One region of the Zoogloea oryzae genome, then DNA from elsewhere that is predicted to be linked to it. Evidence: predicted binding sites of a transcription regulator. Region 1 holds the regulator's gene; the other holds the start of a gene.

Region 1 (5,194 bases):
GGGGCTTGAAGAGGCTCGGCAGGTGCGCGTAGTTGTAGATCGACAGGCGATCCGGCGACAGGGCCAGGATCTGCTCAAGGGTGCGGTTGAAGCTGATAACGTTCTGCTTGGGCAGGCCGTAGATCAGGTCGACACTCACCGACTTGAAGCCGTGGGCGCGGGCCGCGTCGATCACCAGCTTGGTTTCTTCCTCGCTCTGGACGCGATTGACGGCCTTTTGCACATCCGGGTTGAAATCCTGGATGCCGACGCTCATGCGGTTGAAGCCCAGCTCGGCCAGCAGCGCGACGGTGGCTTCATCGACCTTGCGGGGGTCGACCTCGATGGAGTACTCGCCGTCGGGCACCAGCGTGAAGTGCTTCTTCACGATGCCCATCAGCTGGCGCAGCTCGTCGTGGGACAGGAAGGTGGGCGTGCCGCCGCCCAGGTGAAGCTGCAGCACCTCCCGCGGGCCCTGCAGGCAGGCGACCTGAAGATCAACCTCCTTCTCGAGGTACTCCAGATACTTGGCCGAGCGCCCGTGATCCTTGGTGATGATTTTGTTGCAGGCGCAGTAGTAGCAGATCGTATTGCAGAACGGGATGTGGAAGTATAATGAGAGCGGTTTGCCAATCCCGCCGATCGACCTCTTGCCGAGCCAGTCGCACAGCGCGTCGGAGTTGAAGGCCTCGACGAAGCGGTCTGCGGTCGGATACGAAGTGTAACGCGGGCCATTCACATCAAACTTGCGAATGAGCTCGGGGTCGAAGATCAGATCTTTTTGAGTCGCGTTCATGGGCGTGCTTCTATTAATTCCGCGAAACGATCGCAGAATCATCCTGTAATCGTATTGATGTGGATCAAAGGGCTCCAAAGGTTGGTAAATCCTCTCAAGTCCAGGTGGTAAGCGTACAGATGAATTCTGCGATTCCAGCAACAATTATCGAGATCAAGACAGCTTGTTCCCAGTGTAATCTGCGCGAGCTGTGCCTGCCGTTCGGGCTCGACCCGCGGGAAATAAACCAGCTCGACGAGCTCGTCGGCAGCCGTCGCAAGATCAAGCGTCAGCAGCATCTCTACCGCTCCGGGGAGTCCTTCGAGGCGATCTACGCGATCCGCGCCGGCTCGTTCAAGACCGATGTCATTCTGGAGGACGGCCGCGATCAGGTCACCGGTTTCCAGATGACCGGCGAAGTCCTGGGGCTGGACGGCATCAGCACCGAACACCACTCGTGCAACGCCATCGCCCTCGAAGACAGCGAAGTGTGCGTGATCCCCTTCAGCCGCCTCGAAGAGCTGTCGCGTCAGGTCGAGAGCCTGCAGCACCAGTTCCACAAGATCATGAGCCGCGAGATCGTGCGCGACCACGGCGTGATGATGCTGCTCGGCTCCATGCGCGCCGAGGAACGCCTCGCCGCCTTCCTGCTCAACCTGTCCCAGCGCTTCACCGCGCGGGGTTTCTCGCCGTCCGAGTTCCATCTGCGCATGACCCGCGACGAGATCGGCTCCTACCTGGGCCTGAAGCTCGAAACCGTCTCCCGCGCCTTCTCGCGCTTCCAGGAAGAAGGCCTGGTGGCGGTCCAGCAGAAGCACATCCGCATCCTTGACACCCCGGGGCTCAAGCGGCTGCTGAACCACCACGCCATCTGATCAGACGAGCGCGAGCCAGCCCGCCGGGTTCTTGGTGAGCGCCACTGACACAATGTACGAAAACACGGCCGCCGCCGCGGCGAGCGCCACCACGCGCACGCCGAGCGGCCGCGTCGGTCGCAGGGCCACGACACCTAGGCCGATGTAGGCCAGCAGGCCCAGCACCTTGGCGGTCAGCCAGCCATCCACGAAGGGGTATTGCCCGGCCATCCACGCCAGAGCGATGGCGCTGGCGAGCAGACACGAGTCGATCACGTGAGGCAGGCGCCGGGTCAGCCGGGCCTTGAGCAGCGGCGATCCGGTGATCGACCACCAGCCGCGCAAAAGAAAACCCGCGCCGCTCAGCACGACGCAGGTGATGTGGAGATGCTTGATGAGCAGGTACATGTCGCCTCGGATGGGGTTACGCCTTGACGACATTTTCGGGCATCCGCCCTGCCCCGTCCTTGCGGGGCCTCAACTTCAGCCGCGCAGCACGCCCACTTCCAGCGCCGCGAACCAGTTGATGAAGCGCTGCACGTCGGCGCCCTGGTAGATCGAGCCGTGCTGGGGCACCAGCATGTCGATCTCCAGCCGCGAGACGCGCTCGCACCAGTCACGCTTGGCCCGGTCGGAGCCCATCCAGCGCTTGTGGAAGGCTTCCGCGTGGCGGATGTGGCGGGAGAAATCCTCCACGTACAGCCCGCCCTGGTCGGGCGGCAGCAGCGCCGCGCCGATGTCGCCGGAGAACAGGATCTTGGCCTTCGGGTCATACAGGTTGAAGTTGCCCGACGAGTGCAGATAATGGGCCGGCACGGCCTGCAGTTCGAGGCTGCCGAGCTTGATGGTCATGCCCGGATCGGGAATCGGCACGAAGGTGGTGTCCTCGCCGCCGAAGTGGGGCAGGAAGGACTGCCACAGCCAGCTGGTGTAGCACTTGAGATCCGGCTTGAACTCCAGCCACAGGGCCAGGGACGAGATGATGTCCGGGTCCTGGTGGGAGGCGAACAGGCCGGCCAGCTTGGTGGGGTCGCACTCTGCCGACAGGGCCGAGAAGACCGCCGGAAAGATCTCGATGCCGCCCGGGTCGCACAGCAGCGCCTCCTCGCCATCGACGATCACGTATTCGTTGGTGTCGATGATGTAGCCCGGCTTGGTCGCATCGCGCGCGATCGCCAGCCAGCGGTGGTCGTCTTCCTGGAAGATACAGTGAGCCTGCTTCATGGGTTCCTAGTCCTTTACGAGCCGTTCCTTGCCGAGCACTTCGAGGGATCGCTTGATCTGCGCGATCACCTCCGCGAAATCCGTCGAGACCTGCATCAGCGCCGGGCTGAACCCGCCGCCGTAAGCCGCCTCGATCTTGGCCGAGCGGGCCAGCACGCCGCCCAGTTCGACCAGTTGCTGGGTCTCCTCGACCGCCGCGCGCAGGCGCAGGTCGAGGGCGCGCAGCTTGACCTGCTGGGCCGACAGGCGCGCCATCCCGCGCTTGCGGGCCTCGCGCACGCCGGGCACCTCGCCGGCGAGGCGGATCGCCTCGGCGAGGATCCGCGAGTTGCGCTGCTGCTGGACGACGCCGGTGACGCTGCCCACCGAGCCGGAGGTCATGTCGCGCAGCGAGGCCATGTGTCGGGTGAGATCCTGGGCGAAGCGGCGCAGTTCGTTGGAGAGCACGCCGAAGCCCAGCGCGGCGTTGCCCGCGCGCTTGGCCAGGAAGATGGCGTTGAGGGCCATCAGGTTGATCCGGAAGGCCGTCGCGACGATGGCCTTGATTTCTTCGTTGACCCGCACGATGCCGGCAAGCTCGCCGGAGCGGTGGTTGGTCAGTTTGAGGTTTCGTTCGGGCGCATTCATTCGGGGCTCTCGGTGACGGACCGCATGGGTGGGACGCATCGATCGGAGCGGTCGCCGCCCTCGATCCCATCGGGATGAGCCGGCCGGCTGCCGCGGGGAGATTAACGGCGTGATGCCGTCAAGCTTGAGCCTCCCCGCAGCACCCTCAGGAAGCCGCCGGGCGCTTCGGCGGGAGCAGGAAATCCCGCGGCCGGGTGCGCAGGCGATGCCACAGACGGCGGCGCAGCTCGCGCAGGTCGGACTTGGGCAGATCGTAGGCGCGCACGGCGGTCATCAGCGACAGGGCGAAGCTCACCCCGAGGTTGAGCACGAACATCACCCCGACGCCGGCCACCGCCAGCGTGAGCAGCCCGGTGCCGACCCACTTCATCTCGAGGGACGACGTGGCAAGGCTGAGGATGCCGGAGTTGAGCGTCACGTGACGCACATCCAGCGGCAGCCCGAAGAACTTGCCGAGCACCGGCGTCATCCCCAGCATCAGCCCGAGGGAGATGTTGGTCGCCCAGCCCGACATGTTGCGCGACACGATGCCGGCGAGCCGCATCATGCGCAGCCGCCCGAAGCGGTTGCCCAGCCGGTGCTCGGCGATCGCCTGGGGCAGCCGGTGATACACCGCCCAGTTATCCACCCAGCCACCCACCAGCGCCGCGAGGTACAGGATCACCCCGGTGAGCGCCGCGTAGAACACTGTCCCGCTATCGACCGGGCTGAGGGAATGGAAGACATAACGGGCCTCGTCGGTGGTGAGGAAGGCGTGCCCGGTGGCAAGGCGCCACGCCGCATCGAAGGCGTAGGCGCCGCAGGCCACCACCACCACGTTGGCGATGGTCGCCGCCAGCTGCGAGTGACAGATGCACGCCGCGTAATCGACGATCACGTCGAGGCGCTCGTTGCCCTTGCGGTCACGGATGATGGCCGCGAAGGCGGCGGCGGTCATCGCCGGCTGCTTGGTGGCGAGGATCAGCCCGAGCGCCTGGAGGAGCAGGAAGCTCACCGCGTAGTTGATGCCGGAGCCAAGCCCTTCCAGGAACAGCGCCAGCCCGGCGCCGGCGACGGTCATCTTCATCGCCGCGGTGCCCACCGTCAGCAGCCCGCCGCCGGCAGCGGCTGTCCAGATATGGCGGTAGTCCTCGTTGTTTTCAGCGATGTAATGCTCGCCGGTCTTGCCCGCGCGGTCGACGATGCGCCGCTGCAGGCGCTGCAAGTTGGCCCGCACCAGATGGCGCAGGCTGGCGCTCTCGTGGGCCGCGTAGGCCAGTTGCTGGAGCAGCAAGAGGACAGGCCCCGGCGAGCCGGGGTCGGCGGCCATCACCCCGACGATGGTCTCCATCCGCGTGAGGCAGCGGTCGAGCACGTCCAGCCCATACACGATATCCACGCTGATGCCCTCGGATTCGAGGCGCGTGGAGATCAGGTGCATCTCGTCCCGGCAGGCGGCCAGATCGAGCTGCCAGGCCTCGACGAGCTGCATCGACACGCGGCCCTGCTCCCAGGCGCAAAGCAGATTCTCGCCGCTGTCGGCGAGCCGCCGGAAGGGCGAGCGGGCCACCGGCCGATGCTCGCCCCGGGCCCGCAGCTTGAGGGACAGGCCCTGCCCCTGGACCCGGGCCAGGAGCAGCCGGAAACCATCGGCCATCGCGCCCTTCAGCGCCGTGCTCATCCCCGGATCATCAGCCGGGAACAGCAGATCCACGGCCCGCTGAAAGGTGGACGGCTGCAGGCCACGGATGAGGGT
Region 2 (5,194 bases), on a different contig from region 1:
TTTGTCGAGATCGATGCCCGCCGCCACGTCGCCCAGGTGGTCAGCCAGATCCCCGCCGATCTGCCGCCGGTGTTTGCCGACTCCGTGATGATCGAGCAGGTGGTGCTCAACCTCGTCAAGAACGGCATCGAGGCCATGCGCGAGACGCCCGCCGAGGAGCGCGTCCTCACGGTGTCGGCGAGGATCGCCGAGCATAATCTGGTCGAGGTGTCGGTGGCCGACCGGGGGCATGGCCTCTCCGACGAAGCCCGCGAGAAGCTGTTCTCGCCGTTCTACACCACCAAGGCCGAGGGCATGGGCATGGGCCTCAACATCTGCCGCTCGATCGTCGAATTCCACAACGGCCGCCTGTGGGTGGACGCGAACCCCGCCGGAGGATGTATCTTCCGCTTCACCCTGCCTTTGGAGACTCCCCTTGAAAGCGCCCGAATCGACGCCTGAACAAATCATCTATCTGGTGGATGACGATGAAGCCCTGCGGGATTCCCTCGTCTGGCTGCTCGAATCCCAGGGTTTCAAGGTGGCCGCCTTCCCGTCGGCCGAAGATTTCCTGCGCCGCTGGCGGCCGGAGTTCAACGGCTGCCTGCTGCTGGACGTGCGCATGCCGGGAATGAGCGGGCTGGAGCTCCACGAGCGCCTGCGTGCCCAGTACTGCACCCTGCCGGTCATCTTCATCACCGGCCACGGCGACGTGCCGATGGCGGTGGCGGCGCTCAAGAAGGGTGCGGTCGATTTCATCGAGAAGCCCTTCAACGACAACGACCTGCTGCACCTGGTGAGCCAGTGCCTGGCCAAGGAACGCGAGAGCCGCGACCGCCGCCGCCAGGACGCCGAAGTCTCCCGCCGGCTCGACCAGCTGACCCAGCGCGAGCGCGAGGTGCTGGACCTCATCATCGTCGGAAAGCTGAACAAGCAGATCGCCGATGTGCTGGGAATCAGTATCAAGACGGTGGAAGTCCATCGTGCCCGCGTGATGGAGAAGATGGGCGCGCAATCGCTGGCGGAGCTTGTCCAGAGCGTCATGGCGATCGAAGGGGTTGCGAGTCGATCGTGATACATTTTTTCTTGAGTTTTTTGGAAAAACGTATCTTTGGTTGACCTGTCTCAAGCCCGGCGGCGGCGGGGCTTTCTACACTCTCCGGCTTCATCCTGTCGGAGTTTGCTTCATGGGAAACGCCCTGGCCGCCGCCGCGGCAAACCGCCTGTTCCTGTCCGGTAACGACGCCGTCGCCCACGCCGCGCGGGATGCCGGCGTGCGTGTGGCGGCTGCCTATCCCGGCACGCCGAGCACCGAGATCCTCGAAGTGCTGGCCCGTTTCCCCGGCCTCTACGCCGAGTGGTCGCCCAACGAAAAGGTCGCCCTCGAAGTGGCGCTGGGCGCGTCGATGATGGGCGCCCGGGCCTTCTCCGCGATGAAGCACGTGGGCCTCAACGTGGCCTCCGACGCATTGATGACCATGACCGTCACCGGCGTCGAGGGCGGGCTGGTGATCGCCGTGGCCGACGACGTGGGCATGTCGTCATCCCAGAACGAGCAGGATTCGCGCTTCTGGGGCCGCTTCGCCCATGTGCCGGTGCTGGAGCCGGCCGATTCCCAGGAAGCCTACGACATGACTCGGGCGGCCTTCCGGCTGTCCGAGCAGTTCCGCGTGCCGGTGATCCTGCGCCTCACCACCCGCATCTGCCACGTGAAGGGCCGCGTCGAGCTGTCGCCGGTCGAAACCCACGAGCCCACCGGCTTCACCAAGGATCCGCGACGCTGGGTGATGGTGCCCGGCAACGCCAAACCGCGTCTGCCGCTGATGTTCGAGCGCGAGGCGGCCCTGCGCGCCGAAGCCGGCAACTCGCCGCTCAATTGCATCGAATCCGGCCCCGACCGGCGCATCGGGTTCGTCACCTCCGGCCCGGCCTACATGCACGTGCGCGAGGCCTTTCCGGATGCGCCGGTGCTCAAGCTCGGGATGAGCTACCCGCTGCCCCTCGGTCTGGTGCGCGAGCTGGCTGCCGGGGTTGAAACCTTGCTGGTGGTGGAGGAGACCGAACCGCTCGTCGAAGCGGAGATCAAGGCCGCCGGCATCGCCTGCGTGGGCAAGGACGTGCTGCCGCGCCTGGGCGAGTTGTCGCCCGAAGTGCTGCGCCGGGGCGTGGCCCGCCTGCGCGGCGAGGCGTCACCCGAGGTGGATGCGCTGCCGGCCCAGCAGGTCTTCCCGCGGCCGCCCACCATGTGTGTGGCCTGCCCGCACCTGGGCATCTATTACACGCTGTCGCAGCTCAAGAACATCATCATCTCGGGCGACATCGGCTGCTACACCCTGGGCGCCGGCCATCCGTGGAACGCGCTGGATACCTGCATCTCGATGGGTGCCTCGATGGGCATGGCGCTGGGCATGGACAAGGCGCGCGGCGAGGTCGACAAGAACAAGAAGATCGTCGCGGTGATCGGCGACTCGACCTTCATGCACATGGGCATGCAGGGCCTGCTCGACATCACCTACAACGGCGGCAACGTGACGGTGCTGCTGCTCGACAACCGCGCGGTGGGCATGACCGGCGGCCAGGACAACCCCGCCACCGGCCGCGACATCCACGGGGCCGAGGCGCCTCGGGTGGATTTCCCGCGCATGTGCGAGGCGCTCGGGGTGAAGAAGGAGCGCATCCGGGTGGTCGATCCTTACCAGCTGCCGGTGCTCTTCAAGACGCTGCGGGAGGAGACGAAGATCGACGAGCCCTCGGTGATCATCACCGACCGGCCCTGCGTGCTCATCGACGACTACAAGAAGACGCCGCCCTACGCGGTGATCGACGACACCTGCACCGGCTGCGGCAACTGCCTCGAGGTGGGTTGCCCGGCGATCCACGTGACGCGCCGCGACAAGGCCATCAAGCCGTCGGGCAAGGAGGTCGATCTCGCCTTCGTGCGCATCGAGACCAGCGCCTGCACGGGTTGCGGGCTGTGCGTCCAGCCCTGTGCGCCGAAGGCCATCGTTCACGCCCTGCCGGTGGTGCCGGTGCGTTTCATGAGCCGTAGCTGAGAGGGCATTGCGATGCAGAAAAACACCAACATCCTCGTGTGCGGCATCGGCGGCCAGGGCGTGATGACGGCTACCGAGATCCTCGCCGAAGCGGCGCTCGCCCTCGGCTTCGACGCCAAGAAAACCGAAGTGGCTGGCATGAGCCAGCGCGGCGGCGTGGTGGTGTCGCACCTGCGCTTTGGCGAGCGGGTGCTGTCGCCCCAGATCGCCCAGGGCGAGGCCGATCTGCTGGTGGGCTTCGAGGCCGCCGAGACGCTGCGCTGGGCCCACATGCTGCGCCCGGGCGCGCCGGTGCTCACCAACACCTCGCGCCTGTCGCCGCCGGTGGTGGAGTGCGGCGTGTTCGATTACCCGGACGATCCGGTCGGTCAGCTGCGCGCCCTGGGTGTGCCGCTGCAGGCCTTCGATGCGGCCGAGATCGCGCTGGAGTTTGGCGACATCCGCCTCGGCAACACGGTGATGCTGGGGGCGATGTCGGATCACCTGCCGTTTCCCGCCGAGGTGCTGCGGGAGGCGGTCGAGGCCCGCTTCGCCCAGCGCAAGCCCGAGAAGCGCGAGGTGAATCTGCGCGCCTTCGACGCCGGTCGGGAGCGGGCGGCGGCGCTGGTGGTCTAGATAGTCGGCCCAGAGCGTCACTATCGCCGGGCCGGACGAACTCCAGCGGACGGCTTCAAGGTGGATTGCACCATCAGCGTACCCCGGAAGACATCGACGGCGTGGAGCAGGGAGCCGATCTCGGGCGGATTGGCCAGGGCGGCGATGTGCTTTTCAATGGCTTGGGGGCGGGCGCCACGCAATCTCCCGTCGGGGCACGTTCTGTGGGGCCGATAGCTACGAGTTAGCGGAAAAACCTGTCTCCCACTCTAAACGGCGCGGCGGGCTGTTTTCAGCCGTCCGCAGGCCTCGAATCGGCGGAAGGCGGCTTGGGTGAGGGGCTTTTTGGGGCAGCGCCAGCGGGCAGGGTCGTTGTTGCCCCAGCTTGCTTCCGGGATGCAATAACCCTGCTCGGACTGCCTTGGACGTAAAAAAGGCCGAGAACCCTGATCTTGCCAGGTTTCTCGGCCTTCTCCGGAACATCCCGGACTCGATTCTGGTGGAGCTGGGGGGAATCGAACCCCCGTCCGCAAGCCTTCATTAAGTAGTTCTACATGCGTAGCCGCCTGATTTGAATCTCGCTGCCTTCGTCGCGCAGGAGCACGCTACGCAGGCCGCCAGTCACTTAGTCTTATTCGATACATAGTGACCCTATATCGAACCAGCCAATGTAAATGACCGCTCTGTCTCAGATCTTGCGACCCTCAACCCGGACCATCGGCCATCCGGTGAGCGGTTCGCCGGGTTTAAGCGGCGAGCGCGAACTTTTCGTCGTTGGCGTTTAATTGATTTCCAGACAGATTTACGAGCGAACTGGAGTGCTCGGCATGCCCTACATTAACTCCGCACCCACGTCGAAGCCAGGTCAGCCCCTTGTGATGCAATGTTTAGTCTCCAGCGGTGGCTGGAAAGTTCCCGATCATAACATGTCTTTCGCTCAGGCGAGATGGGGCAGGACATCCATGGGGTGGGCGATGATCGAATGGGCGCCCCAGGTGTGGATCGGATCGTCCGTGCCGAGGTAGCCGTAAGCAGCGGCCAGGGTTTTCATTCCGGCCGCCTTGCCGGCTGTGATGTCACGGATGTCGTCGCCGACATACAGGCAGCGGGTCGGCTCGACGTCTATCGCGGCGCAGGCGTGCAGAAGCGGGTCGGGATGGGGTTTGGCGCGGGCGGCGGTATCGCCACCCACGACGCACGCGCTTCGCGCCGTGAGACCGAGCGCGGCGATCAGCGGGTGAGTGTAACGCTCGGGCTTGTTGGTGACGATGCCCCAGGGCACGCCGTGGCTTTCAAGGTGAGCAAGCAGTTCGGCCATGCCCGGGAACAGACATGTCCTGACACATAGCCCCTCAGCGTAAAGCTCGAGAAAGCGCGCCGCCAGCCCGGGGTAGGTGTCCGCATCCGGCAAGATGCCGAAGCCGATGCCGAGCATGCCGCGCACCCCATGGGAGACCTGGGCGCGCACGGCTTCAAACGGGGTGGGGGCAAGTCCGTGTTCGATCTGCAAGCGGTGAAGGATCCGCGCGAAATCGGGCGCGGTGTCCGCCAGGGTTCCATCGAGATCG

What was found. The regulator FNR, encoded in region 1, switches genes on or off when oxygen is low (the NO sensors DNR and NnrR bind a similar motif). The targets are predictions, from matches to a motif close to TTGANCTAGNTCAA.
Region 2: a site for FNR is predicted at 1,095-1,108, ahead of QQK25_RS12585 (thiamine pyrophosphate-dependent enzyme). Genes of this name have one in related genera too.

The regions. Positions count from the first base shown of each region.
Region 1 is NZ_BSPX01000105.1:3,281-8,474, forward strand. Features, by position in the region: gene hemN (oxygen-independent coproporphyrinogen III oxidase) at 1-775, opposite strand, end outside; gene fnr (fumarate/nitrate reduction transcriptional regulator Fnr) at 895-1,629, shown strand; gene QQK25_RS21040 (SirB2 family protein) at 1,630-2,016, opposite strand; gene QQK25_RS21045 (oxygen-binding di-iron domain-containing protein) at 2,092-2,832, opposite strand; gene QQK25_RS21050 (methyl-accepting chemotaxis protein) at 2,839-3,459, opposite strand; gene QQK25_RS21055 (transporter-like protein) at 3,605-5,194, opposite strand, start outside.
Region 2 is NZ_BSPX01000036.1:8,702-13,895, forward strand. Features, by position in the region: gene QQK25_RS12575 (PAS domain-containing sensor histidine kinase) at 1-441, shown strand, start outside; gene QQK25_RS12580 (response regulator transcription factor) at 416-1,054, shown strand; gene QQK25_RS12585 (thiamine pyrophosphate-dependent enzyme) at 1,167-3,032, shown strand; gene QQK25_RS12590 (indolepyruvate oxidoreductase subunit beta) at 3,045-3,647, shown strand; gene QQK25_RS12595 (hypothetical protein) at 3,668-3,829, opposite strand; RNA gene ssrA (transfer-messenger RNA) at 4,124-4,499, opposite strand; gene QQK25_RS12605 (HAD-IA family hydrolase) at 4,564-5,194, opposite strand, start outside.